Regions from separate parts of the Gordonia amicalis genome, predicted to be linked through region 3. Evidence: predicted binding sites of a transcription regulator. Region 3 holds the regulator's gene; each other region holds the start of a gene.

The links. Region 3 encodes LexA, which represses DNA repair genes until DNA is damaged. Its sites were predicted from a motif close to CGAACANNTGTTCG; they were not measured.
Region 1: a site for LexA is predicted at 937-950, ahead of IHQ52_RS12635 (DUF222 domain-containing protein). Genes of this name have one in related genera too.
Region 2: a site for LexA is predicted at 1,046-1,059, ahead of IHQ52_RS08210 (HNH endonuclease signature motif containing protein). Genes of this name have one in related genera too.

Annotation. Positions count from the first base shown of each region.
Region 1 is NZ_CP091855.1:2,743,643-2,745,816, forward strand. It holds gene IHQ52_RS12635 (DUF222 domain-containing protein) at 1-913, opposite strand, end outside; gene IHQ52_RS12640 (ABC transporter permease) at 1,187-2,062, shown strand; gene IHQ52_RS12645 (ABC transporter ATP-binding protein) at 2,066-2,174, shown strand, end outside.
Region 2 is NZ_CP091855.1:1,784,903-1,787,076, reverse strand. It holds gene IHQ52_RS08210 (HNH endonuclease signature motif containing protein) at 1-1,019, opposite strand, end outside; gene IHQ52_RS08205 (demethylmenaquinone methyltransferase) at 1,499-2,174, opposite strand, start outside.
Region 3 is NZ_CP091855.1:3,687,351-3,689,524, forward strand. It holds gene IHQ52_RS16830 (LysM peptidoglycan-binding domain-containing protein) at 1-523, opposite strand, end outside; gene lexA (transcriptional repressor LexA) at 760-1,467, shown strand; gene IHQ52_RS16840 (phosphoenolpyruvate--protein phosphotransferase) at 1,445-2,174, opposite strand, start outside.

The sequences.
Region 1 (2,174 bases), 940 kb from region 3:
GTATCGGCAACCCGCGGTGACTCTTGCCGAGCAGGCCGTCCTCGAGCACAGCCTTCAGCAAGGCGTTGAACGCGTCGTGGTTGCGCTGCGCATCGCTGCGATCATCACGTGCGGCCGCGGCTTCGACCATCTCGGGGTCGGCATTCTCGATCGACCCGTGCGGTGATTCGGGGTCGTCGGGGTTGTTCATGCCGGGTTTGGCCCAGACCGCGAGCAGCATGGTGATCCGCGCGAGGAGTTCGGGTGTGAGGTCGGCGGACATCTTGGCGGTGCCGTCGGCGCGTTGCCGGTTGACCGACAGTTTGCGACGGCGTTTGCGGTCGGTGTCGTCGGCGAGTGTTCCGTCGGGGTCGAGGTGGGCCAACAGGCGTGCGCCGAGGTTGGTGATGTCGGCGGGGGTGTGGTCGACGGCGATTTCGGTCATCTGTCGTTCGGCGGCGATCTTCACGTCGTGGTCGACGGCGTGCGGGATCTGGTCGAGCACGTCGATGACCGCACGCACATGGGCGGGGCCGACATGTCCGTCGGCGAAGGCGTCGGCCAGGGTGGGGTGCTGGGGTGGGAGTGGTTCGCCGGTAGGGCTGGGAAAGGTTGCGGTGGCCGACATCTGGTCGCGGCGCCGCATGGGTTCGGCGATCCGGAGGCGGTGGGTCATGAACTGGATGACGCTGCGGTGCCCGGTCTTACGGGGTAGGTCACGTTCGGTGGCTTCGACGACCTGACGGTCCCCGGCGAAACTCAGTCGCGCGACGGCACGTTCGGTCTCCGCGGCGACCTCCACGAGTTCGGAATCGGTGCACGAGGCCAGATCGACAGTCTGGATCCCATCAATGAGGGCGTGCAGACTGCGAACGAGTTCGGTGGCCCGCGACGGCGGCACGTCTGAAGTGATGATGGCTTCACTGCTGGACATGCTGCACACCCCCGTCCGCCCTGCGAATGTATGTTCGACAGTACGCGCTATCGCGTTGCCGTGCAATGAAAACCGATCATCAGTTATCCGTCGCGAATTGTCGGTACGGCGTGCTAGGACGCGCGGGACTTCGGTGCATGATGACCGCAGATCACTCTGTCGTTCGGGCGGTGGGGTGTTCTGAATCACTCTGGGCCAAAGGGTCCCTCACGGTGGGACGTGTCAGTAGCGTCCGAAACGTCCTGGCCAGCCCACTTCTCAGGCGGATCTCTCATGACTCTCGAGCTCTCGACGCCTCCGGGTGTCGTCGGTGCCGTGCCCGCGGCACCAGCGACCGCGGCGACGCCGGTGCGGTCCACGTCGCGCTCGCGCCGACTCCCGCTCCTGCGTACCAATTCGATTCGTGTCCTGCGCCAGTCCATCGGCCTGATCCTCGTGGTCGGTGTCTGGCAGCTCGGAGCACGAGACTGGTTGGGTGCCACCACGCCTGCGCCGACCGAGGTGGTCACCGCCGGTTGGGAACTCGTTCGCACCGGTGAACTGTGGACCCACCTCGCCGCCTCCGGGCGTCGAGTGGCCATCGGCCTGGCCATCGGTATCGTCATCGGTGCCGTCCTGGGTGCCGCCGCCGGACTGTTCAAGGTCGCCGAGGATGTGGTCAACGCGCCCGTCCAGGTACTGCGCATGATGCCGGCTGTCGCACTGGTGCCGGTGTTCATCATCTGGTTCGGGATCGGCGACGAGTTCAAGATCGCACTCATCATCGTGGCGCCGATCTTCCCGATCTATCTCAATGTCGTCGCCGGCATCCGTGGGGTCGACCAGAAACTGATCGAGGCCGCGGAGTCGTTGGAACTGACACGGTTCGAGCTGATCCGATACGTCGTCCTTCCCGGTGCACTGCCGCAGATCTTCGTCGGCCTCCGCCAGGCGCTGGGTATCGGCTGGCTGGTGCTCGTCGTCGCGGAGATGCAGACGACGCCCGTCGGTCTCGGCTTCCTGATGAACGACGCGAAGGAATACCTCCGCACCGACCAGATCTTCCTGGTGCTGGTCATCTACGCGATCCTCGGTCTGCTGACCGACATCGCCGTGCGTGTGCTCGAACGCCGGTTCCTGTCCTGGCGCAACGGATTCGAAGGTCGGTGACAGATGGTCATCGGTAACGAGAACAGGGTTGTGGTCGCCGGAGCAGGCCGCGAGTTCGACGGGCGGACGGTCCTGGCCGACGTCGATCTGACCATCGAACCGGGAGAGTTCG
Region 2 (2,174 bases), 1.9 Mb from region 3:
AGCTTGATCAGATCCGGGATCGGGATCAACGTGCCGGTCGCCGTCGTCGCCACCCCGGCTTCACGGATCAGATCATTGAGGTCAGCTTTGACGATCAACTGCTCCGGCAGTCCGCGGTGACTGGTGCCGAGCATGCCGTCGTCGAACACTGCTTTGAGTAGCGCGTTGAACGCGTCATGGTTCAACTGCGCCGGGCTGCGGTCATCACGCTCGGCCGCGGCTGCCAGCTGGTCGGGGTCGGCGTCCTCGATCGACCCGCACGGGGATTCAGCATCATGCGGGTTGTTCATGCCGGGTTTCGCCCACACGGCCAGCATCATCTCCAACCGCGCCACCAACTCGGGGGTGAGGGTGCCGTTGAGTTTCGCGGTCCCGTCGGCACGTTGCCGGTTGAGCCAGAAGTTGCGGCGACGTTGCCGATCCGCATCATCGGCGAGGGTGCCGTCCGGGTCGAGATGGCCCAGGAGTCGGGCGCCGAGGTGGGTGATGTCGGCCGGGGTGTGCTCGACCGCGATCTCGGCCATCTGCTGTTCGGCCGCGACCTGCACATCATGGGCGACGGCGTGCGGAATCTGGTCGAGCACGTCGAGCACCGCGTGCACGTGCGCGGACCCGACTCGCCCGGCGGCGAACGCCTCGGCCAGCGCCGGATGTGCGGGTGCGAGGGGTTCACCGGTGGTCAGATCAGGAAACGATGCGGTGGCCCGGGTTTGTTCGAGACGTTTACCGGGATTGGCCATCCGCAGGCGGTGGGTCATGAACTGGATGATGCTGCGATGCCCGGTCTTGCGCGGCAGATCACGTTCGGTGGCTTCCACGATCTGACGATCGCCGGCGAAAGTCAGTCGCGCGATCGCCCGTTCGGTCTCTACCGCGACATCGACCAGTTCGGCATCCGAACACCCGGTCAGGTTCACTGTCTGCAGCTGATCGATGAGGGTGTGGATCTGGCCGACCAACACGGCGGGACCCGAGGGTGGCGGTGTGGTGGTGTCATCGCGCAGTGCGTGATCGGTCATGTGGTCACCCCCTGGAGACGTCGACTCGAATACGTGTTCGATAACTCGACTGTAGGCGCAATTCGGCTGCCTCGCAACGAGTATCGAGGATCAGATTCATTTCCGGACTTGTCGGTGGTGTCTGGTAGAGGGGCCTTTCGATACGCTCGCAAGCTCGCTACTCAAGGAACAGAAAGACCGCTCGCAAACTCGCTACCCAAGGAGCGGAAGGTTCCTCGCAAACTCGCCTCAGAGAGCGGAGAGTTGCTCGCAAGCTCGCTACTCAAGGAACAGAAAGACCGCACGCAAGCTCGCTACCACGGTAGCGAAGGGTTCCTCGCCAGCTCGCTACCCACCGATCGGACTGCACGCACTCCTACCTCGTTGCCCCACAACCGAAGTCGCATGCGACACCGATTCGGGATCTGCGACGCCAGCTGACGTCGCCGGACCGGATCGAGGTCGCATGCGACGTCGTTTTCGAAGTGGCGTCGGGGACGTCAGGCCCGGGCGGAGTGGATCGCCGCGATCCCGCCGGTCATGTTCTGCCAGCGCACCTGGTCGAAGCCGGCGTCGCGGATCAGGTCGCCCAGCGCGAACTGGTCGGGCCAGGCCCGGATCGATTCGGCCAGGTAGACATACGCGTCCGGGCTGCTCGACACCTTCGTCGCCACCGCCGGCAGCGCCTTCATCAGGTACTCCATGTACACGGTGCGGAACGGCTTGAACGTCGGCGTGGAGAACTCGCAGACCACCAGTCGCCCACCGGGTTTCAGCACACGACGCAGCTCGGCGAGCGCAGTCGGGACATCGTTGACGTTGCGCAGCCCGAAGGAGATGGTGGCCGCGTCGAAGGAGTCGTCGGCGAACGGGAGCGAGAGCGCGTCGGCCGCGACCTTGGGCACGTCGCGGTGGGCGCCGGCCTTGAGCATGCCGAGTGAGAAGTCGGCGGCCACACAGTGGGCACCCGACGACGCCAGTTCGACCGTCGACACCGCGGTCCCGGCCGCGAGGTCGAGCACGATGTCACCCGGACGCAGGTCGAGCGCCTTGCGTGTCTTCTTGCGCCACCCGCGATCCTGCCCGAAGGACAGCACCGTGTTGGTGATGTCGTAGCGTCGGGCGACGCCGTCGAACATGGCCGCGACCTCGGCCGGATCCTTCTCCAGACTTGCT
Region 3 (2,174 bases):
CGCTCGACGCGAGGTCATTCAGCTGGATGATCTCGTCGACGACGGCCTCACGCGGCATCTCGGGGGCGACCCGCGAGGCGATCGTGCTCAGCGAGTCACCCGACCGAACGTGCACGACCTCGGTGCCGACCGCGGCAGGCGTGACCGACGCGGCGTAGTTCTGGCCGACGACCGCGATGACCCACACGGCCAGGGCGAGCGCGACGCCGGCGAGGACAGCGGTCGCCGTGCGGCGACGCCGGCGGATGACGGCCGCGGGAACCGTTTCGGCGGGAGGCGACGCCGGGACCACCGGTCCACGACCACGCATACCCACCGGCGACGCGCACTGGGTGGAGGCGACGCGGCGGACCCGGACCACCGATTCCGGCACCGGACGGTTGTCGACGGGCCGCCGGGCGTCTCCCCGACGTGTCGGGCGCGGACGCTCCAGGACGTCGCCGCGGACGGGACCGCCGTGCCGGGCGGGGTCGAGGTGGACGGGGTCGAGGTGGACGGGGTCGATGAGAGTGGCGGTGCGCATGGTGCCCTCCGTGTATCCGGTCGAACGGTGTTCGTGAGTGGGACCGCGTCGTCCCGATCGAACTGTTCGAATGTCGATCATCTGTTCGATGAACTGATGTTCGATTTGTAGCACGGCACTCCGACAATTGTCTCGCGACACGTCGAACAAATGTTTGATTCGGTCGGCGTTCTCGGCTAGGCTCGTCGACAGACAAGCGATCTACCAGCACGTTCGGAATCGAGAGGAACCCGATCATGAGCGATGACGGCGGTAAGCGCACCGGAGCGCGGGGCGCCGACGAGCCCGTCACCCCGGCGGACATGGCGGCGGCCGAGGCGTCGCTGACGCCGCGGCAGCGCGGAGTTCTCGAGGTGATCCGCAAATCCGTGCGAGAACGCGGTTACCCGCCGAGTATCCGCGAGATCGGTGACGAGGTGGGTCTCACCTCGACCTCCTCGGTCGCCCATCAGCTGCGGACCCTCGAACGCAAGGGCCTTCTCAAACGTGATGCCAACCGTCCGCGGGCGGTGAACATCGCGCCGAGCGAACCCCCGACGCCGACGTCGCCGACCGGCGGAGCACTACCCGAGCCCACTTTCGTACCGGTGCTCGGCCGGATCGCCGCAGGCGGGCCGATCCTCGCCGAGGAAGCCGTCGAGGACGTGTTCCCACTCCCCCGGGAGCTCGTCGGCGAGGGATCGCTGTTCCTGCTGAAGGTCGTCGGCGAGTCGATGATCGACGCCGCGATCTGCGACGGGGACTGGGTCGTCGTCCGCCAGCAGAACGTGGCCGACAACGGCGACATCGTGGCCGCGATGATCGACGGCGAGGCCACGGTCAAGACCTTCAAACGCCAGAAGGGTCATGTCTGGCTGATGCCGCACAACGAGTTGTTCGACCCGATCCCGGGCGACGAGGCCGTCATCCTCGGCAAGGTCGTCACCGTGATGCGGCGAGTCTGACCTCGTCGCTGTCAGTGTCGGCGCCACTGTCGAGTACCGCGGCGGCCGCCGCGCGAGCCGTAGCCGGATCGGTGGCGGCCAGCGCGGCGGCCGCCGCGTTTTCGCAGGTTGCCAGGGTGACCGCGCCGAGTTGGGCGCCGACCGCGGGCGCCGCGACGGGAGCGCTCGACAACGAGGTGACCCCGAGTCCGACCAGCACGCAGGCGAGATGCGGATCGGCCGCGGCCTCTCCGCAGACGCCCACCGGTTTCCCCTGATCACGTCCGGCCCGGGCGACCGTTGCGACGAGATGCAGCACGGCCGGCTGCCACGGATCGGTCAGCGATGCGAGCTCGGCGGACATTCGGTCAGCGGCCATCGTGTACTGCGTGAGGTCATTGGTGCCGATCGAGACGAAGTCCACCTCGGCCAGGATCGCCGGGGCCAGGATCGCCGCGGCGGGGACCTCGATCATCACACCGGCGACGAGTCCACGCTCGCGCACCTGCGCGGCGAATGCCGCAGCCTCGGCGGGTGAGGCGATCATCGGGGCCATGACCCACGGCTGCGCGTCGGCCTCCTGCGCCGCCCGGGCGATCGCGTCGAGCTGGCGCGCGCGGATCTCGGGGTGCGCCAAGGCGATTCGGTCGCCGCGCACACCGAGTGCCGGGTTGGCCTCGTCGGGATGGGTCACGAAGCGCAGCGGCTTGTCCGAGCCGGCGTCGAGG